DNA from 4 places in the Streptomyces sp. NBC_00878 genome. Region 1 is predicted to be linked to each of the others. Evidence: riboswitches for the same ligand, from Rfam matches in the RefSeq annotation. Region 1 holds a riboswitch; each other region holds the start of a gene.
The links. A riboswitch is a leader RNA that binds a small molecule or an ion and turns the genes downstream of it on or off. The one in region 1 is predicted to bind cyclic di-AMP.
Positions count from the first base shown of each region.

Region 1 (5,149 bases):
GGCGGTGCGTCGCGTTCGACTCCAGGTAGTCCGCGACGATGGCCTCGCGCTCGACGTCGAGGGCGAGCAGGGTCACGGCGATGGAGAGGCCGGCGCGGTCCTTGCCCGCCGCGCAGTGCATGAGGGCGGGGACGCTGTCGTCGGCCAGCGCGCGCAGTACCTGGCGGTGCTCGGCCGTGCGCTCCTTGATGATCGAGCGATAGGAATCGATCATCCGGTTCGCGGCCTTGCGGTCCGCGAGGATCGAGCGCAACTGGTCCACATCGCCGTCGCGGACCAACATCCAGAACTCGGCGCCGTGTGCCGGGTCGGTCAGCGGCAGATTCACGTTCTGAACGCCCGGCAGCTCGATGTCGGGTCCTTCGAGCTTCTGGTCCGCGGCATTGCGGAAGTCGAAGATCGTGTGCAGCCCCAGGGAGGAGAGGAACGCGGCGTCCGACTCCGTCGCGTGCGCGAGATGGCCGCTGCGGAACAGCCGTCCGTACGCCACCCGTCGGCCGTCCGCCGTCGGCAGGCCGCCCACATCACGGAAGTTGCGCACTCCAGCCAGCTCGGGCTCGGTCGACGGGACCTGCTGCGTCACGGGGGCTCCTCCCCTTCGGCTGCCGACGCGGCTCGTCGGCGAAGTGCGCGCTCTCGACGATACGACATCGATTCGTAGGCCAATGAGTTGTCCACAGGCGTTGCCGGGGAGGTGCTCGAACCATAATGATGTTGATGCTTGAGCGTGCCTGTTCGGATCTGTGAGGGTTTGATGTTGGAGATCGGCGAAGACGGTCGTACGTGGCTTCTTTCGGGCCCGGCGAGCAGCTATGCCCTGCGCCTCGGCGAGGACGACGCGCTGCTGCACCTGCACTGGGGTCCGCGCATCGCGCTCGCCGACGCCGAGGCACTCGCGGCCGGCCCCGGACCCGAGTACTGGGCCTTCGAGGCCACCCTCGACGGACACGAGGAGTACCCGGTGGAGGGCGGCCCCCGGTTCGTACGGCCCGCGCTGTCCGTGCGTACCCAGGAGCGGCGCGGCACCGAATGGCGCTTCGAGGCGTCCGAGGCCGAGGGTGACGAGCTGCGGCTGCGGTTCTCCGACTCCGGGCTCGGGATCACGCTGCACTACCGCATGCGGGCCGGAACCGACGTCGTCGAGCGCTGGGTGACCCTCGCCAACGAAGGGCCCGTCCTGGAGGTGCTGCGCGCCGACTCGGCGGCCTGGACGCTGCCGCACCGCGACGGCTGGCGGCTGTCCCAGCTGCACGGCCGGTGGGCGGCCGAGTCCCGGCTCGTACGCTCCGAACTCACCTACGGTGAGAAGGTCATCGGCAGCCGGCGCGGGCACACCTCGCACCAGCACCTGCCCTGGGTCGCCCTGGATGTCGACGGAGCGGCCACCGAGGAGCGGGGCGAGGTCTACGGATGCGCCCTCGCCTGGTCGGGCACCTGGCGGATCGCCGTGGCCCAACTCCCGGACGCGCGCGTGCAGATCACCGGCGGGGCCGGGTACGACGAATCGGGGCTGCTGCGACTGGAACCGGGGGAGAGCTTCGTCACCCCCGTCTTCGCCGGACTGTGGAGCGACGGCGGATTCGGCGGGGCCAGCCGTGCCTGGCACGCCTACCAGCGCGCGCATGTGATCCCGGACGCGGACCGGCACCGGCCGGTGCTCTACAACTCCTGGGAGGCCACGGAGTTCGACATCTCCGAGGAGCAGCAGGGGGCGCTCGCGCGACGGGCCGCCGCGATGGGGGTCGAACTCTTCGTGGTCGACGACGGCTGGTTCGGGGCGCGCACCAGCGACCGGGCCGGGCTCGGCGACTGGACGCCCAACCCCGACCGCTTCCCGGCCGGCCTCAAGCCGCTCGCCGACGAGGTGCACGGGCTCGGGATGCAGTTCGGGATCTGGGTCGAGCCCGAGATGGTCAATCCGGACAGCGAGCTGTACCGCGCCCATCCCGACTGGGTGCAGTTCCAACCGGGACGAAAGCGGACGGAGCTACGCAATCAGCTCGTACTGAACCTCGCCCGGAAGGACGTTCAGGAGTACCTGTGGGAGCAGCTCGACGCGCTGCTCTCCAGCGCCCCGATCGACTACGTGAAGTGGGACTTCAACCGCTGCTTCACCGATGCGGGGTGGCCCGGAGAGGCCTACCCGCAGCGGCTCTGGGTGGACCACGTGCACGCGCTGTACGCCCTGTTGGACCGGCTGCGGGCGGCCCACCCGGGCGTCGCGTTCGAGTCGTGCTCGGGTGGTGGTGGCCGGATCGACCTCGGGATCATGGCGCGTACGGACCAGGTGTGGACCTCGGACAACACCGACCCGCTCGACCGGCTCGCCATCCAGCACGGCTTCAGTCAGGTGCACCCCGCGCGGGCCATGGCCGCCTGGGTCACCGACAGTCCGAACGTCCAGCTCAACGGGCGCGCCAGCTCGTTGCGCTTCCGCTTCGTGAGCGCGATGGCCGGAGTGCTGGGCGTCGGCGGCGACCTCACCCGGTGGGACGACGAGGAACTGGCCGAGGCGCGGACGTGGGTGGAGCTCTACAAGGAGATCCGGCCCGTTGTGCAGGGCGGGGACCTCCATCGGCTGCGCGCGCCCGAGGGCGGGCTGAGCGCCGTGCAGTACACGCGCGACGCGGACGTCGTCGTCCTCGTCTGGCTCCAGGCCCAGCACTACGGAGAGCCGGTCGCTCCGGTGCGGCTGCGTGGACTCGACCCGACAGTTGCGTACAAATGCCTCGAAACGGGTGAAGTTCACCGGGGTGCGGTGCTGTTGCATCACGGGTTGCGGACGGGGCTGCGTGGCGACCTCGATGCGGCAGTTTTCCGCTTGCGTCGCATGTGACTGTTGTGCCCGTAATAGGGCATTAATTCCAACTCGCTCTGGAATAAAGGTTCCTGGGGGCCGTTGCGTGAGCAGCGTCATATTCGTGACGGTCTGCTGTCGCCATGTTCACGTAATTCAGCCGTGTTTTCGGGGATTTAGTAAACGGCGAGATTCCTGATTTACGCAGGGTGACCGTCATTTCGGTCAAGGATCAAGAGAACGGGACACACAGGGAACCCCAAAGGTTGTTTCGGCGTCTTCATCTCGCTTACGTTCGCCTCCAATCCGGACGGACGCCCAATCCTGCCGCCGCCCGGAATCCGCACACTCACCCGTACACGGCAGGAGCGGGGGACCCACAGGTAGAACGCCTGTTCCGGTCTCCGGAACGGCTTGGGGTTAAGTCGTGCGCAATCACGGCCGGGCATCTCCAGCTCGCACCCGACAGCTCACCTCGCAGGCGCCGGAGAGGAATTCGTCATGCCCGCGAAGGGTAAGCACCGCCGTCCCAAGTCCCAGCGTTTCACCCGCTCCATAGCCGTCGCCGGAACCGGCGGCGCGGCGCTCGCCCTTCCGCTGCTCGGCGCGACCGGAGCGCATGCCGCGACTCCTCAGTCCGCAGCCGAGTCCGTGGCGAGTGTCTCGAATATCGCGAACAAGGCCGCGGAATCCGCGCCCGCCGCAGCCGACAAGAAGGCCGAGGCCAAGAAGGCCGCGACCAAGACGTACACCGTGCGTGCGGGCGACTCCCTTTCGGGGATCGCCGACGCGCAGAACGTCAGCGGCGGCTGGAAGAAGCTGTACGCGGACAACCGCAAGGCGATCGGCGGTAACCCGGCGCTCATCCACCCGGGCCTGAAGCTGACGATCGGCGAGGCCGCCGCCTCGAACTCCGGCTCCGGCGCGTCCAAGGCGACCCAGTCGTCCGCGAAGAAGGCTGCCGCCCCGAAGGCCAAGGCCCCCACGGCTGAGGCCGCCAAGGCCGCGGACGCCGCCAGTGCCGCCGGCTTCAGCCTCCCGGTCGCGGGCGCCACCGTCGGCACCCCGTACAAGATGTCGGGCAGCATGTGGTCCAGCGGGTACCACACGGGCGTCGACTTCGTGGTTCCGACCGGTACTTCGCTCAAGTCCGTCGGTGCGGGCACGGTCGTCTCCGCCGGCTGGGGCGGCGCGTACGGCAACCAGGTCGTCATCAAGCTCGACGACGGCTACTATGCCCAGTACGCCCACCTGTCCTCCCTCGGTGTCTCGGCCGGACAGACCGTGACCGGGGGCCAGGAGATCGGCCTCTCCGGTGCGACGGGCAACGTCACCGGCCCGCACCTGCACTTCGAGATCCGCACCACCCCGGACTACGGCTCGGACGTGGACCCGCTGGCGTACCTGCGTGGCAAGGGCGTCTCCATCTGACCCGACGCCGGGCTCGCCCCGCAGGGGCGTACCACTCCGCTCGTCTCCGAAGGCCGGACCCTGTGATCCCCGGGGGCCGGCCTTCGGTGCCTTATTCCGGGTTGACCGATCCTTTACGCGTGGCTTATGTCACCGCCCGTCAACCCTTTCCTACGGTCGCGTAGCTCACACTTGAAGGTGAATCATGGGTCGATGTGGCAGACGATTCGAAGAATGACAACAGATCAGTGATCGGGTCGTACGTGGCGGTGGGGGACAGCTTCACCGAGGGCGTCGGCGACCCCGGTCCGGACGGGGAGTTCGTCGGCTGGGCCGACCGGTTCGCGATGCTTCTCGCGGACCGACAACCCGAGGGCGACTTCGACTACTCCAACCTCGCGGTCCGCGGGAGACTTCTCGACCAGATCGTCGAGGACCAGTTGACGCGCGCCAAGGAACTCGCGCCGGACCTGGTCTCTTTCTGCGCGGGCGGCAACGACATCATCCGGCTGGGCACCGACCCCGACGAGGTCGCGGAGCGCTATGAGCGCGCTGTCGCGGACCTCACGTCGGTCGTCGGCACGGTCCTGGTGGCCACCGGCTTCGACACCCGTGGCGTACCCGTGCTCAAGCACATGCGCGGCAAGATCGCCACGTACAACCTCCATCTCCGGGCCATCGCCGACCGGTACGGCTGTCCCGTGCTCGACCTGTGGTCCCTCAAGACCATCCAGGACCGGCGGGCCTGGGACGGCGACCGGCTTCATCTGTCGCCCGAGGGGCACACCCGGGTCGCCCTGCGCGCCGGCCAGGTCCTCGGCCTGGAGGTCCCCGCGGACCCCGACCAGGCATGGCCGCCGCTGCCGCCCCGCGGCACCCTGGAGATGCGGCGGGACAACATCCACTGGGCGCGCGAATACCTGGTGCCGTGGATCGGGCGAC
Region 1 covers NZ_JAPEOK010000001.1:1,136,511-1,141,659, reverse strand. The annotation lists gene OHA11_RS04575 (tyrosine-protein phosphatase) at 1-583, opposite strand, end outside; gene OHA11_RS04570 (alpha-galactosidase) at 755-2,836, shown strand; cyclic di-AMP (ydaO/yuaA leader) riboswitch at 3,119-3,294, shown strand; gene OHA11_RS04565 (LysM peptidoglycan-binding domain-containing M23 family metallopeptidase) at 3,299-4,228, shown strand; gene OHA11_RS04560 (SGNH/GDSL hydrolase family protein) at 4,456-5,149, shown strand, end outside.

Region 2 (5,149 bases), 3.9 Mb from region 1:
GATCATCCTGCTCCGCGAGATGCTGACCCCGGACTCCCTCGACGGCCTCCGTGTCTACTTCCCGGACCCGTGGCCCAAGAAGCGCCACCACAAGCGGCGCCTGATCCAGCCCGAGTTCCTCACCCTCGCCGCGTCCCGCCTCAAGCCGGGCGCGCTGCTGCACTGCGCCACGGACTGGGAGCCGTACGCCGAGGTCATGCTCGAAGTCCTCACCGCCCACCCGGACTTCGAGAACACCCAGCCGGACGGCGGCTACGCGCCGCGCCCCGACTTCCGTCCCCTGACACGTTTCGAGGGCCAGGGCCTGGACAAGGGACACGTGGTGAACGACCTGCTCTTCCGCCGCGTACCGCACAAGTAGTAGGAGCCGAACGCCCACGCAGGTGAACGCACCCACTCAAAGGAACCCACCCGCTCAGGGGAACCCACCCACAGACATGAACGCACCCACAGCGAAGCCACACCACGCAGCGCCCCCGCGCCCCTGACAGGGCGCCCTCGCGGCCCAAGCCCCTCCCTCGTTAGGGTCATTGTCATGGCCACCGGTCCCCCACTCCCACCGCACTCCGGCCCACACAACAACCCGCACAACGACCCGCACACCAGCCCGCAGTCCGGCCCACCCCCCAGCGTCGCCCCCAGCATCACCCCCGCCACCGTCCCCGGCGGAGCCGCACACTGGTGGCACCGCAGGTGGGTCCGCTACAGCGCCCTGACCACGCTGCTGGCCCTCTCCGGCCTCGTCATCCTGGCCCTGGTCCGCAAACAGACAGGCACCGAGGGCTTCCTGGTGGGCCTGGGCCTCGCCGTACTGCCCGTCCCACTCCTGGTCGCCGCGTTCCGCTGGCTGGACCGAGTGGAACCGGGCCCATGGCGCAACCTGCTCTTCTCCTTCGCCTGGGGCGCCTGCGCAGCCGCACTGATAGCCATCGTCGCGAACAGCTTCGCGACGAGATGGATAGCGACGGCGACGGCGGACCCGTCCAGCGCCGACACCCTCGGCGCGACGGTCATCGCGCCGATAGTCGAGGAATCGGCGAAGGCGGCCGCGGTGCTCCTCGTCTTCCTGTTCCGCAGACGGGAGTTCACCGGAATCCTCGACGGCGTGGTGATAGCCGGCGTCACGGCGACCGGCTTCGCGTTCACCGAGAACATCCTCTACCTCGGCACGGCGTTCGGGACGGACCAGCTCTCCGGCGAGACCGGCCTCTTCTCCGTCACGGCGGCGACCTTCTTCGTCCGCGTGATCATGTCGCCCTTCGCGCATCCGCTGTTCAGCGTACTGACGGGCATCGGCTTCGGCATCGCGGCGCTCTCCGCGGACCGCCACAAGGTACGCCGCGTACTGCTCCCGATCGTCGGACTGCTGCTCGCGATGGGCATGCACGCGATGTGGAACGGCTCGTCGGCCTTCGGCGAGTACGGCTTCTTCGCGGTCTACGCGGCGTTCATGGTCCCGACGTTCGGACTGCTCACCTGGCTGGTGATCTGGACCCGCCAGCGCGAACTCGGCACGATCCGCTCCGAACTGCCCGCGTACGCCATGGCGGGCTGGCTCACCGCCCCCGAACCGTTCGCCCTCGGCTCGATGAAGGCACGGCGGCTGGCCCGCGAGTACGCCACCCACCACGGCGGGCGCGCGGCGGGCCGGACGGTCGCGGAGTACGAGGCGTACGCGACATCGCTGGCGTTCCTGCGCCACCGGGGACATCAGGGCCGCGCGGACGCCGACTTCGTCTTACGCGAACGGGAGTTGCTCCACGAACTGTGGACGCGCCGCGAACCGGCCCGCCCCGCCCTGCTGTACGCGGCCCACGCGACGGCTCCGGCACCAAGGGCACCCCAATGGCCGGGCTACGGATCCCCGTACACGAACCCGCACCCGGCACAGACGCCGTACCCCGCATACAACCCGTACCGCTCGTGACCCGAGGCAATCAAGGCACCCGGCACCCCAGACACCACGTCCCGGGCACCCAAAGCGCCCAAGACGACCCGGTCGTCGGTGTTACGGAGTGAGCCCCTTGCCCCGCAGCCAAGCCATCGGGTCGATGTCGCCGCCACCAGGGGTGTGGACCTCAAGGTGGAGGTGCGCCCCGGTGACGTTGCCGGTCGCGCCCACGCGGCCGATGACGTCGCCCGTGTTGACCTTCTGCCCCACGCTGACGTTGATCGACGACTGGTGGGCGAACCACAGCTCCGTACCGTCGTCGAGGGTGAGGACCGTGCGGTAGCCGTACGACCCGTTCCACCCGGCCTCGGTGATCGTGCCGCTGTGGACCGCCTTGATCGGCGTACCGGTGGGAGCGGCGAAGTCCAGACCCGTGTGGTACCCGGAGGACCACAGCGCACCGGACTGCCCGAAGGTCGAGGTGATCGTGTACGAGGAGGTCGGCAGCGTGTACTGCTTGGCGAGCTCGGCGAGGCGCGCGGCCTCGGCCTTCTCCTTGGCCTCCTCGTCCGCCTTCTTCTTGGCGGCGGCGACCTTGGCCTCGGCGGCGTCCCGCTCCTTGGCGGCCTGGTCGGCGGCCTTCTTCGCGGCGGCGGCCTCGGCGGCCCGCTGGGCCTCGCGGTCCACCTGGTCCTGCTGCCGCTCGGCCTGGAGCATGATGCGGGCGCGCAGCGCCTCGCCCGCGTCCGAGTTGCCCTGCTCAGCGTCGGCGGTGGTGAGGCCGACGGAGGTGATCGGCGTGCTGGAGCCCTCGGGGGTGTCGTCGTCCGTGAACGGCGAGCCCACATTGGGCAGGTCGGGCATCGAGATCGACACCGGCGGCTTGCCGGTCTGCGCGGAGGCCATGCCACCCGCGCCGACGGCGGCTATGACACCGACGCCGAGAACGGTCGAGCTACGGGCGAGTCCTCCGCCGCGCTGCTTGGAGACGCGGTGCCGGCCGCGGACGGGAAGGACGGTCTCCGCGCTGGGATTCCAGACCTCCCACGTCTCCTCGTCCTGGCGGACGCCGTAGCCGAAGGTGTCGGGCTTCTTCTCACCCGACGACTCACTCGGCGCGAACGAGGTGGTGGGGGCAGGCCGGTTGGACGCCACGTAGGCGCACTCCTTTCCTTCCTTCTCGCCTACCGGGTTAGCTGACGGGTTCGGAGCAGGAAGGTCTCCTACGCGCGTCAACCGCGGTGTGTTCCACCGCGAAAGACACGCGATTCACCCCAAGTGGTGGTTCCCCGGTTCCCTTGCGGAATTCGGCGCGTGCGCACGGCGCCGACTCTAGTGACGGCAGGGACGACCGCGCTGCGTTATCGAACGTTAATGGACCCCGGTACCGGATTCCAAGCTGTTCCTGATGATCGTTACGACCTCCGGCCTGGACTTACGGGTGATGAGCGGGCCAAAACGGGCGAGTTGATCGTCATTCAGGCATGGGGGCTTTGTTGATGGTGCGTCAGTTGTTATGCGGAGGGACGCCGTTCGACTACCACCAGTGACAGAGCCTGAAAAGAGCGACGCATCTCACGATGGCCGCGGTCGCCACGACTCCCGACCTGTCCAGGCTTCCGAGAGCAGGAGTAGCGGGCGGCCGACGGGAGTTGGGCGAGTGAAAACACCTGGGGAAACGTCCAGGGCCGGAATCCTGAATCGGATTCCGGCCCTGGGCCTTCAGTAGCGGGGACAGGATTTGAACCTGCGACCTCTGGGTTATGAGCCCAGCGAGCTACCGAGCTGCTCCACCCCGCGTCGTTAAGACCACTGTACGCCATCCGCGGGACCCGAAGCACACGCATTGATGTCGACCGCGCTTCATCGGAGGTTTGACATGAAACGTGCCGATCACCGCACCGGCCAACCGAGATGGCGGCGCGCCGGTCGTACGCGTCAACCGAGATGCCGGTTGGGCGACTTCGCGTCGGCCTCGTACTCGGGGAGCACCAGGACATCGGCACCGGCCGCGGCCAGCAGCCCGCTCCCGTCCGCGCCGGTCACGAAGGTGTCCGGCTCCCGCCACGCGGTCACGACCCTGCGTACGCCCGCGTCGAGGATCAGCCGGGCGCAGGGCGCGGGCCGTGACGACCGGCGGGCGCACGGCTCCAGGCTGCTGTAGACCGTGGCGGTCGTGAGACGCGGATCACCCGGCTCGACCTTGGCGAGCGCGGCCTCCTCGGCGTGCGACACGGGGTCGGACTCGCGGGAGTACCCGCGGGCCAGCTCCGTACCGTCGGCCGCGACGACGACCGCGCCGACGCTGAACGCGGTCCGCGAGGGCGGGCACTGGGCGGCCAGTTCGCAGGCGAGGGCCAGCCACCGGTGGTCGGCGGCGGAGGGTACGTTCCCGGTGCCGGGCGCGGTGGGGACGTACCGCATGAGGACGACGTCGCCCACGGGCCGTGTCTCGGTCAGCCGCATCCGGTTGCGGGGGCCGCCCGGATAGTCGCCGGGCCCGAACAGCCGTGGCGCGTCCGGCTCGCCCACGACGAGGGGGGCGACCGCGAGTTGAAGTTCGTCGGCGAGGCCCTGCCGGAGGAGCTGGGTGTGGACGCGACCGCCGCCCTCGACCATGAGCCGCCGTACGCCGCGTACGTCGTGGAGGTGGGTGAGTACGGCCCGCCAGTCGACGTCCGGGCCCACGGGGACGATGTCGACGCCCAGCCCGCGCAGCGCTTCGGCGGCCGTCACCGCCCCCTTGTCGGACGTATAGACGATCTTCTCGCCGCCCGTGGACCAGAAGTTGGCGTCGGGGTCGAGGTCGCCGCTGCCGCTGACGGTGACCTTCAGCGGGTACTCCGGCCGGCCGGCGGCGACCCGGGCCGCGCGCCGCTCGGCGGAGTTGACGAGGAGCCGGGGGTTGTCGGCGCGCAGGGTGCCCGCGCCGACGAGGATCGCGTCGGACTCGGCCCGTACCTCGTCGACCCGGTCGAAGTCGGCCGGTCCGGAGAGCAGCAGCCGATCGGGGCCGGTGTCGTCCAGGCAGCCGTCGAGGGAGACGGCGGCGGACAACAGGACGTAGGGGTGAGGCATTGACGCGCTCTCTTTCAGGGGCGGAGCCTGGGCTTGTCCGGGGTCAGGGGGAGGGTTCAGGGGCCGGTCTTGGTTCAAGTTTGAAACAAAACTACACTGGGGGTATGACGACCCGCTGGCTCACCCCCGAGGAGCAGCGCGCCTGGCGCGCCTACATCGCCGCCTCCCATCTTCTGGAGG
Region 2 covers NZ_JAPEOK010000001.1:5,021,961-5,027,109, forward strand. The annotation lists gene trmB (tRNA (guanosine(46)-N7)-methyltransferase TrmB) at 1-361, shown strand, start outside; gene OHA11_RS21260 (PrsW family intramembrane metalloprotease) at 536-1,927, shown strand; gene OHA11_RS21265 (M23 family metallopeptidase) at 2,009-3,046, opposite strand; cyclic di-AMP (ydaO/yuaA leader) riboswitch at 3,058-3,214, opposite strand; tRNA gene OHA11_RS21270 (tRNA-Met) at 3,618-3,691, opposite strand; gene OHA11_RS21275 (dihydrofolate reductase family protein) at 3,830-4,969, opposite strand; gene OHA11_RS21280 (MarR family winged helix-turn-helix transcriptional regulator) at 5,074-5,149, shown strand, end outside.
Region 2: linked by a shared signal. The riboswitch ahead of OHA11_RS21265 (M23 family metallopeptidase) and the one ahead of OHA11_RS04565 (LysM peptidoglycan-binding domain-containing M23 family metallopeptidase) in region 1 are both predicted to bind cyclic di-AMP.

Region 3 (5,149 bases), 3.0 Mb from region 1:
GGAGCGGGCCGCCGCCGGACCTTTCTCGGCGGTGGTGTCCGGATGCCGCCCCTGGCCCGGGCGGCGGTGGGAAAGTCCGGTCACCTGGGGAAGGACGCTAAACCTGGGACCGTGGCCCGGGTAACGGCATGTACGGAAGTGGTGCGATTCGGGCACGAGCTGACCGGGTACGACCGCGATCCGGGCCCGGCGCCGCCGACTTGACGTGGTGGGCTGACCGATGCGCGAGTTGTGGGGGAGCGGGCGAGCGGCTGGTGCTATGGGCTCCGCCGGGATGGGGCGCGTGGGCTGCCCGAGGCTGAGAGGGACACGCGCGTGTCCCTCTCAGCCTCGGGCAGCCCCAATTCCGGTCAGTGCGAAACAGGACTACGAAAAGCCCCTCATGCCGGGCGTACCACGCTGTGGATCGGCATGTAGTAGATCGACTCCTCGCGGACGTACGCCCCGGGCTTCGGCGCGTGGATCATCATGCCGTCGCCGATGTAGATGCCGACGTGGCTGATGTCGTCGTAGAAGAAGACCAGGTCACCGGGCTGGGCGCTGTTCAAGGAGACCGTCGTGCCCGCGTTGACCTGGTCCCAGGTGGTACGCGGGAGCGTGACGCCGGCGGCCTTCCAGGCGGCCTGGGTGAGGCCGGAGCAGTCGTACGACTCGGGGCCGCTCGCGCCCCACACGTACGGCTTGCCGATCTGGGCGCGGGCGAAGGCGAGCGCCTTGTCGGCCTTGGCCGTGGAGGTGGAAGTGGAGGTGGACGAGCCGGAGCCCGAGGTGCCCGAGGAGGTCCCGGTGTTCTGCGTCGCCGCCTCCTGGCGCCGCCGCTCCGCTTCGGCCGCCTGCTGCCGCGCCAGCTCGTCCGCCTTGCGCTGGGCCTCTTCCTGCTTCTGCCGCTCGATCGCGGCGAGCCGCGCCTTCTCCTCGGCGGTCAGCTTCGAGAGCAGGTCGCGCGCCTCGGCGAGCTTCCGCTGGACGTCCGCCTTGGACGTCTTCAGCGTGCTCTGCGTCGCGGTGAGCGTCTCCAGGCTCTCGGACGCCTCCTGCCGCTTCTCCGCCGTCGCGGCCTGCTGCGTGACGTAGTCGTCGACGGACTGCTTCTGGCGGCTGGTCAGCCGGTCCATCAGGTGGGTCTGGTCGAAGTAGTCCTGCGGGTTGTCCGCGAGGAGGAGGGAGGCGGTGTCGGGGGCGGCGGCTCCCGTGCGGTACTGCGCGGCGGCGAACGTACCGAGTTCCTCGCGCGCGTCGTTCAGTTTCTCCGTGCGCCGCGCCACATCGTCGAGCAGGGTGTCGACGCGCTTCTTCTGCTTGGTGGTCTTCTCCTTGGCCGCGTTGTACTTCTCGCTGGCCGTCTCTGCCTGGCGGTAGAGGTCGCCGACCTTTTTCTCGACTTCCTCAAGGCTCGGCTTGGGCTCCTCGGCGGGCGACGCGTTCGCCGTCTGGGAGAGGAGAGCCACCGAGGTCAGAGCCGCGGTGGCGAGGGCCGGAGTCCGTATGCCCATGGGGCTGAGGGGCCGGGACCTGCGGTGTGGCGCCACGAGGGCGTCTCCTTCCGTCATCCGCCTACCGAGTTAGCTGTCGGGTTCGGGCTGGTGCTTCGGAAGGTTTGCCCTACGGTCCGGTTCCCGGATGGGAGTTGGACCGATTCACCCCAAGGTCGGTGGGTCCTCGGCTCCGGCGGCCACAAGGGCGTACCGGACTCGGCGGAGGCCGCTCGGCCCGGCGATGTTCGCCGGTGCGGGTCGTGCGGCCTACAGGAAATTTAGCTAATTCGTGTGGCCCCTGTGAAGTTTGATGTGCGATATGCCCGATACATTTTCGTGACCTTGACCTTGGGCCTCGCTCTCCGAGGTCAATCCGGAATGATCTGCGATGAGTTGTCCGGAGTGGCGGCGTCCGACTGGTCGGGGGCGCCGGCTTCCAGCAGTCACGGTCAGGTGCCGTGGGGCAGAGGAAGCCATCCGCGGCCGGCCGGTCACATGATCAATATGTGGCCGGCCGCAGCGGGCTCACAGGCGGCTCCCGCGCTGGGTGTAGGCGGCGGCGCCGACGACTGTCAGGAGGACGGCCACCGTGGTGGAGGTGACGGTGCCGGGGTCCTGGACCATCCAGGTCAGTGCCTGCCCGATGACCGATTCCCTGGGGCCCACCGCCAGCATGAGCATGGCCCAGCCGATGGGGAGGACCCAGGCCGCGTGGGCACCGACGAGCACCGCGCCCAGGGCGGTCAGGGCCGTGAGTGCCAGGACGGCCTGTACGACGGTGCCGTAGGCCACGGCGTGGGACTGCTGCCCGGCGATCCGGTGGACGACGACGAGCAGACCGAGCAGGACTCCGCCGAGCAGCAACAGGTGGACGGCGCGGATCAGCCGCCAGGGGGCGGGCGTGCCGCGTTCCAGTTCCTCGTCCGGGCCGGCGAGCGTGCGGGCGGTGGGGGCGATGCCCAGCACGACGGCGATCAGGCCGAGCCTATGGGTTATGGCCGGGTCGTCCGGCAGGTATGCGGCCCAGGTGAGTGCGGCCGCGGCCAGAAAGACCAGTACGGTCGCCGGAACCGCCCGGCAGCGCAGGTGCAGCACGATGCCGTGCAGGCCCGGGGTCATCGGCCCGCTCCCTGACCCATGACGACGGCCAGCGGGTCCCCGCAGGTCAGTGCGGCCTTCCGGCCGTCCCCTATCCGCTGGTAGCGCTCCTTGGCAGGCAGCGCGCGCAGCGTGTCGTAGGCCTCGCGGGCGACAGGGCTCAGCTCGTCGGTGGGGGTGGCCAGGAGCAGGGCGGCCATCGCATCGGAGGCGTCCTGCGCGCGGGTCCACTCCCTGCCGGTCCCGTCCTCCTCGTCGGAGAAGCAGTCCTCGTCGAAAACGGCTCCGGAGGCCACGGTGTCGAGGACCGAGGCCGGTTTCCATCTGATGCCGCCTTCCTGTGTCCGGTACGGGAGTTGGACACGGACCGTACCGAGATCCTTGGCGTCGGCAGGCTTGCCGTCGTCGAGCATCCAGCTCACCGTGTCCTCCTCCACCCGCGTCGGGCCACCGGGCACCTTGGCGAAGGCGTCGAGCACCTTCTGGGCGGGAGCTGTGAGATCGGGCAATGTGCGGGTGTGCACCTTGGTGACACAGATCCGGCCGTTGCTCGGCGCGCAGACCATGGCGGTGGCCTGCTGGTCGGGGACGACCGCGCCCGATGGCGCCAGCAGGGTTCCGAGGGCCACCCCGGCCACGGCGGGCGTCAGGGCCAGCACCCGGGCACGCGCGGTGGCCGCGACGGCCAGCAGCACACCGGTGACAGCGACGGCGGCGAACCAGATGCCCTGGGCCGCGGACAGCGAGGGCAGCACCCGGTGGAAGTCGTCCGTCACCGGCAGCATCGGCAGCACGGTGTCCACCAGACGGTTGGCCGGCCGGCTGTCCTGGCTCACCGACAGAATCAGGAAGAGCACCACCGCGCCCAGCGGCGCCACGACCGGCGCGGACGCCATCCGCCCGACACCCAACCCGAGCAGGGTGACGGCGATGGCGGCCAGCAGTCCCACCGCAAGGCCCGCAGGCTGAAGGCCGTCACCGTAGGCCGCGTGCCGGGAGACCAGTACCCCTGCCCACCCGACCATCGCGGCCATGGCGAGCACCACCGCGCCGGCGATCACCAGGAAGGCGGGCAGCAGCCGCACCGAGCGCGGCCGTGGCGTGGCGGCGAACAGCTCGGAGACCTCACTGCGCCGCTCCCGCCCGCCGTGCCAGATCCCGGCGGCCAGTGCCACCGGCAGCACGATCCAGGCGGTTCCCCGCATCGAGTAGACCAGGGGCGCCCAACTGGCGGCCCACTCCCCGATGTCCATCCACAGAAAGACACGGGTCAGGGCGGCCAGCACCAGGAACAGCGGCAGCGCGATCGAGCGCTTCGCCTCCAGGCGCACTATTCGGAACATCACAGTCTCCAGTAGTCGGGTGTAGCCAGTAGTCGGGTGTAGGAGGACATACAGGGGCTTCGGGCGGCGGTTGTGCTGCGTCGCCTATCGCCCGGCCCCGGCCTTGCCCTCGCGGTGCCGGCGCAGCAGGGCGGAGTAGCCGCGCTCGATGTCGCTGTCGCCCGGGTCGGCGTCGGTGCCTGCGGTACGGAGGCGGTCGAGGTGGCCCGCGAAGACCGTGCGGCCCTCGTCCATCAGCACGACGCTGGCGCAGGCGGCACCGACGTCCTCGACAAGGTGGGTGGAGACCAGGACGCAGGACTGTGCGCCGATGTCACGCAGCAGAGTGCGGAACTCCATGCGCTGGGCGGGGTCCAGGCCGACGGTGGGTTCGTCGAGCAGCAGGATGTCGGGGTCGTTGACGATCGCCTGGGCGATGCCGGCCCGGCGCAGCATGCCGCCGGAGAGCGATCCCATACGGTCATCGGCCCGGTCGGTGAGGTCGACCCGGTCGATGGAGTGCTGCACCGCGTCGGCGACCCGGCGGCGGGGCACTTCCTTGAGCCAGGCCATGTACTCGACGAACTCACGCACGGTGAAGCGCCGGTAGTGTCCGAAAGCCTGGGGCAGATAGCCCAGCCGACGGCGCAGCTCGCGCAGTTCGCCACCGCTGCGACGGGCGTTGCCCAGGAGTTCCAGGTCGCCGCTGTGCGGGGTCAGGACGGTGGCGAGCGTGCGGATCAGGGTCGTCTTGCCCGCCCCGTTGGGGCCGAGCAGACCGTGCACTCCGGTGCCCAGTTCCAGGTCGATCCCGTCGACCGCCGCGCGGCGGCCGTGCCGCACGGTCAGGGCGTGAGCCTGGATGTGATGGGCGTAGCGGGTGGGGGCCGTCTCGCTCGCGGTGACGGTTCTGGGCATGGCGGTGTCTCCTCGCGGTGCGGGTGAAGGACTGCGGTGCAGGTGAAGGACTGCGGTGCGGGTGAAGGACCGCGTCGCAGGTGAAGGACGGTGTGGGGGTCAGCGGTGGCGTGTGCGGGCCTCAGGGGCGTGCAGATAGGCGTTGCGGCACAGGATGACGGCGGCGCCCAGGACAGCGGTCGCGGCCGCCCAACCCGGGGCGGCGGACTCCTGTAGGTAGGAGGGAACGGTGCCCCCGCCGAGGGCGGGGGAGACCACGAACAGGGCCCACCCGGTGCCCAGCGCGGTGGCGGCGCGCTGGGTGCCCACCACGCTGCCCAGTGCCAGGCTCGCGCA
Region 3 covers NZ_JAPEOK010000001.1:4,107,087-4,112,235, reverse strand. The annotation lists gene OHA11_RS17115 (C40 family peptidase) at 381-1,529, opposite strand; cyclic di-AMP (ydaO/yuaA leader) riboswitch at 1,536-1,707, opposite strand; gene OHA11_RS17110 (hypothetical protein) at 2,001-2,594, opposite strand; gene OHA11_RS17105 (hypothetical protein) at 2,591-3,916, opposite strand; gene OHA11_RS17100 (ATP-binding cassette domain-containing protein) at 4,001-4,813, opposite strand; gene OHA11_RS17095 (zf-HC2 domain-containing protein) at 4,913-5,149, opposite strand, start outside.
Region 3: linked by a shared signal. The riboswitch ahead of OHA11_RS17115 (C40 family peptidase) and the one ahead of OHA11_RS04565 (LysM peptidoglycan-binding domain-containing M23 family metallopeptidase) in region 1 are both predicted to bind cyclic di-AMP.

Region 4 (5,149 bases), 3.1 Mb from region 1:
AGCAGTCACAAGCGCGCGGCCCCTCGCTGTGCGCGCGCTGTGCGCAGTCCTCTGCTGTCACGCGAAAGGCAACCGCATGCTCTCCGGGAACGGTCGTCACCGTCGCCCCCGTCAGGCTCCGGCTCTCCTCGTCGCGGCGGGCGTGACCGGATCGGCCATCGCGATCCCCCTGCTCGGCGCGACCGGCGCGAGCGCCGCCAGCGGTACGACCTGGGACGCGATCGCGGAGTGCGAGAGCGGCGGCTCGTGGAGCGCGAACTCCGGCAACGGCTACTACGGCGGCCTCCAGATGACCCAGGTGACGTGGGAGAAGCACGGCGGCCTCGACTACGCGCCGAGTGCCGACCAGGCCAGCCGCTCGCAGCAGATAGCCGTCGCCGAGAAGGTTCTCGCGGCCCAGGGCACGAGCGCCTGGGCGACCTGCGGCCTCGTCGCCGGTCTGACGCAGAACTCCGGCTCGGCCGACGTCGACACGGGTGCCACGGACGACTCCCCGACCCCGTCGAGCGGCTTGGGCATGGATGACGGCAACAACGGGACGAAGTCAGACACATCAGGTTCATCTGGTTCATCCGGGTCATCTGAGGCGCCCAAGGGGTCCGTGTCACCCAAGTCGTCCACGTCGCCCAGTACGACGAAAAGTGACGACTCGGACAAGTCGTCCCGCAGTGGCGATACTTCGGCCGACGCGAGCGAAAGCGCCGCGACGGACGGTTCCGGCTCCGGCCGCCACCGTGGCGACAGCGCCGACGAGGAGGCCCCCGACTCCGACGCGGGCGACTCTTCCGGTCGGCATGCCTCGCCCAGCGACAGCGAGTCGCGCGTCGCCGCCGAAGGCTCGTACACCGTGCGCTCCGGAGACAGTCTCTGGGGGATCGCCGACTCCCTCGGTATCGAGGGCGGATGGCGGGCGCTCTACGCCGAGAACAAGGAAGCCGTCGGCGACGACCCGGACTTCATCCTTCCCGGTCAGAGCCTCGACATCGACGCTGTGCCGGTAGCGGCCAAGTAGTGATCCGGGCGGCGGTCGGGGCCACGGCCCGGGCTGCCATCCGGGTCGCGGCCCGGACCGCGATCCAAGTGTGATCAAGGCGTCGAATCGGGCGAAAAACAGCGGCAGTTCGCGATGAATGTCCGGTTTCGTGAAAGTGAGAGATGGATCTCAACGACCGTGATCGTCTTTGAAATTCGGCGGATCGCGTGTCTACGGTCGTGACCGCTCGCCACTGGTGAGCCCCGACGGTCGCAACGCCGAATCCTGCCAACGGCCGTCCGGGAACAGTCGTCGCGTCAAGCGCCGTAGGCAGGAGCGGGGGACCCAAGGTAAGTGCCGGACCCGGTCGTTGAGGCCAGGTACGGCTTGGGGTTAAGCCGCGTGACAGCAGTGTCGCGCGGCCGGGCAACTCACTCGGCCCGAACCCGACAGCTCACCTCGCAGGCGTCGGTGAGGGGATCACTTCATGCTGTTTTCCGGCAAGGGCAAGCACCGCCGCCCGACCATTGCCAATCGGACTACCCGTTTCGCCGCGCTCGCCGGTGTCACCACCACCGCCGCCGTCGCCGTCCCGCTGATGGGCGCCACGGGAGCCTCCGCCGCCACCGCCTCCGAGTGGGACGCCGTCGCCCAGTGCGAGTCCGGCGGCGACTGGTCCATCAACACCGGCAACGGTTACTACGGCGGCCTGCAGTTCTCGGCCTCCACCTGGGCCGCGTACGGCGGCACGGCGTACGCCTCCTCCGCCGACCAGGCCTCCAAGTCCCAGCAGATAGCCGTCGCCGAGAAGGTCCTCGCGGGCCAGGGCAAGGGCGCCTGGCCGAGCTGTGGCGTGGGCCTGTCCGGCGCCTCGACCGGCGGTGCCCCGGCTCCCTCGGGCTCGGGCGACTCCGGCCAGAGCACCTCGCAGTCGCAGCCGAGCACCAAGTCCTCCGAGGAGCGCGCCTCGCGTTCCCAGGAGCGCCCGGCCGCGAAGCAGACCGTCAAGACCCCGACCGGCAAGAAGGTCAAGAAGGGCGACGGCGAGTACAAGGTCGTCAAGGGAGACACCCTCAGCGAGATCGCCGAGAAGAAGAACGTCAAGGGCGGCTGGCAGAAGCTGTACAAGCTGAACGACGACATCGTCGACGACGCCGACTTCATCTTCCCGGGCCAGCAGCTGCACCTCAGCTGACACCGCTGCCCTTCGGGCAGCCGCGCTCCGGCCGAGGCCTTGGCCGCTCAGCCTCGGCCGGATCTACGGTCGCTGGATCTCCGAACTCCGAACCCCCAACCTCCGGGTTCATATTCGGATTGCGGCTGAACCACAGCGCTCTCACATCCGTGTCCCCCATAGTGGAGGCCTCGTGAGGGCCGCCCCCGTCCCCCACGGGCTCCCCGCTCCGGTGCGTGTTCCCCCGTACGCACCGGGGCGGGGCTTTTTTCGTTCCCGCTCCCTTCCCGCTCCCTCTTCCCGCCCTCGCCTCCCGCCCTCTCTTCTCGTTCTCTTCCCTCTCGTCTCTCGTTCGCCTCTCGCCTCCTCGGTTTGTTCCGTTCGGAAACAATTTACTCTCGGTTCTGTCCAGGAGGCGGTCGAGGGCTGGCCGAACCCCGGCAGCCGGTTAGGCTCATGCCGCGGGGCCACCACAGGTCCGCACCCAACCGGGCCTTCGGCCCGGAACAGCTTGCGTCACATCCCAGAAGGAGATGCTCGTGCCGTCCATCGACGTCGTCGTAGCCCGGGAAATCCTGGACTCCCGAGGCAACCCCACGGTCGAGGTCGAGGTCGGCCTCGACGACGGCAGCACGGGTCGTGCCGCCGTTCCGTCCGGCGCCTCCACCGGTGCCTTCGAAGCTGTTGAGCTCCGCGACGGAGACCCCAACCGCTACCTCGGCAAGGGCGTCGAGAAGGCCGTCCTCGCCGTCATCGAGCAGCTCGGCCCGGAGCTCGTCGGCTACGACGCCACCGAGCAGCGCCTCATCGACCAGGCGATGATCGACCTGGACGCCACCGACAACAAGGCCTCGCTCGGCGCCAATGCCATCCTCGGCGTCTCCCTCGCCGTCGCCCACGCCGCGTCCGAGGCCTCCGACCTTCCCCTCTTCCGCTACCTGGGCGGACCGAACGCGCACCTGCTGCCGGTCCCGATGATGAACATCCTGAACGGCGGGTCGCACGCCGACTCCAACGTCGACATCCAGGAGTTCATGATCGCCCCGATCGGCGCGGAGTCCTTCTCCGAGGCCGTGCGCTGGGGCGCCGAGGTCTACCACACCCTCAAGAAGGTCCTGAAGAGCCGCAGCCTGTCCACCGGCCTCGGCGACGAGGGCGGCTTCGCCCCGAACCTCGGCTCCAACCGCGAGGCGCTGGACCTGATCCTCGAAGCGATCAAGGAGGCCGGTTACGTTCCCGGCCAGCAGGTCGCCCTCGCGCTCGACGTCGCCGCCTCCGAGTTCTACAAGGACGGCAAGTACCTCTTCGAGGGCAAGGAGCGCTCCGCCGCCGAGATGACGGAGTACTACGAGGAGCTCGTCGCGGACTACCCGCTCGTCTCCATCGAGGACCCGCTGTTCGAGGACGACTGGGCCGGCTGGAACGTCATCACGGAGCGGCTGGGCGACAAGGTCCAGATCGTCGGCGACGACCTCTTCGTCACCAACCCGGAGCGCCTGGCCCGTGGCATCGAGGAGGGCTCGGCGAACGCCCTGCTCGTCAAGGTCAACCAGATCGGCTCCCTGACGGAGACCCTGGACGCCGTCGAGATGGCCCAGCGCAACGGCTTCAAGTGCATGATGTCCCACCGCTCCGGCGAGACCGAGGACGTCACGATCGCCGACCTCGCCGTCGCGGTGAACTGCGGCCAGATCAAGACCGGCGCCCCGGCCCGCTCGGACCGCGTCGCCAAGTACAACCAGCTGCTGCGCATCGAGGAGATCCTCGACGACGCGGCGGTGTACGCGGGCCGTAGCGCGTTCCCGCGCTTCAAGGGCTGAGCCCTCGGGCTCCGTCTTCGTAGGAAGCGTCGTACGTACGTCCCCGTACTCGGTCCCGTACCGTGTGCGGGGACGTACGTACGTGATGGCGCGCCGGACATGACGGGCCCGACGCACGCGTCGGACTCGACGGACGCGTCGGACTTGATGGGCGGGCGCGATGGACTCGACGGGCTTGTACCGGGGAGGCGGGACAGATGGCCGTGAAGGACCGCGACCGGTTCTCCACCTCGACCAGGCTGCGGCTGCTCGGTGAGCAGACCGCCGCCCGTGTCTACCGCTCGCAGACCAAGCGCCAGGCCCGCCGCTCGCGCCTGACCGGCCGGGCGGCACTGCTCGCCCTGGTCCTGTGCTCGCTCGTGGTGGCCCTCGCCTATCCGATAAGGCAGTACGTCTCCCAGCGCGCCGAGGTCGCCGACCTTCAGCGGCAGCGGGAGCAGGCCCGCCAGCGGGTCGAGCAGTTGCGCGACCTCAAGGCGCGCTGGCAGGACGACGCGTACGCCGAGCAGCGCATCCGGGAGCGGCTGCACTATGTGATGCCGGGCGAGACCGGCTACATCGTGATCGGCCCCGACGCGGCGAAGAAGACGCGTACGGATCAGACGGCGGCCGACCGGGCCTGGTACGTCAACGTCTGGGACGGCGTCGACAAGGCAGACGCCGCCGAGGGCTGACGCACACGCGATCAACGCCTGATCAACCACTGATCGACCAGCGATCCACGACTGATCCACGACTGATCCGCCACTGATCCGCCACTGATCCACAAGTGAACTGACTAGAGAGACTTACGCACAGGCATGGAAACGCCCCCGCCGCCCACCCCGCGCACCGAGCCGACCGACGAGGACGTCGAGGCCTTCAAGCAGCAGCTCGGGCGGCCGCCGCGCGGGTTGCGCGCGATCGCGCACCGCTGTCCGTGCGGGCAGCCGGACGTCGTCGAGACGGCTCCGCGGCTGCCGGACGGGACCCCTTTCCCGACGACGTACTACTTGACGTGTCCGCGTGCGGCTTCCGCCATCGGCACGCTGGAGGCGAACGGCGTCATGAAGGAGATGACGGACCGGCTCGCCAGGGATCCGAAGCTGGCGGACGCGTACCGTGCGGCGCACGAGGACTACATCGCCCGGCGCGACTCCATCGAGGTCCTCGAAGGCTTCCCGAGCGCGGGCGGTATGCCGG
Region 4 covers NZ_JAPEOK010000001.1:4,238,059-4,243,207, reverse strand. The annotation lists gene OHA11_RS17665 (transglycosylase family protein) at 77-1,012, shown strand; cyclic di-AMP (ydaO/yuaA leader) riboswitch at 1,286-1,456, shown strand; gene OHA11_RS17660 (transglycosylase family protein) at 1,461-2,168, shown strand; gene eno (phosphopyruvate hydratase) at 2,687-3,967, shown strand; gene OHA11_RS17650 (septum formation initiator family protein) at 4,165-4,641, shown strand; gene OHA11_RS17645 (DUF501 domain-containing protein) at 4,768-5,149, shown strand, end outside.
Region 4: linked by a shared signal. The riboswitch ahead of OHA11_RS17660 (transglycosylase family protein) and the one ahead of OHA11_RS04565 (LysM peptidoglycan-binding domain-containing M23 family metallopeptidase) in region 1 are both predicted to bind cyclic di-AMP.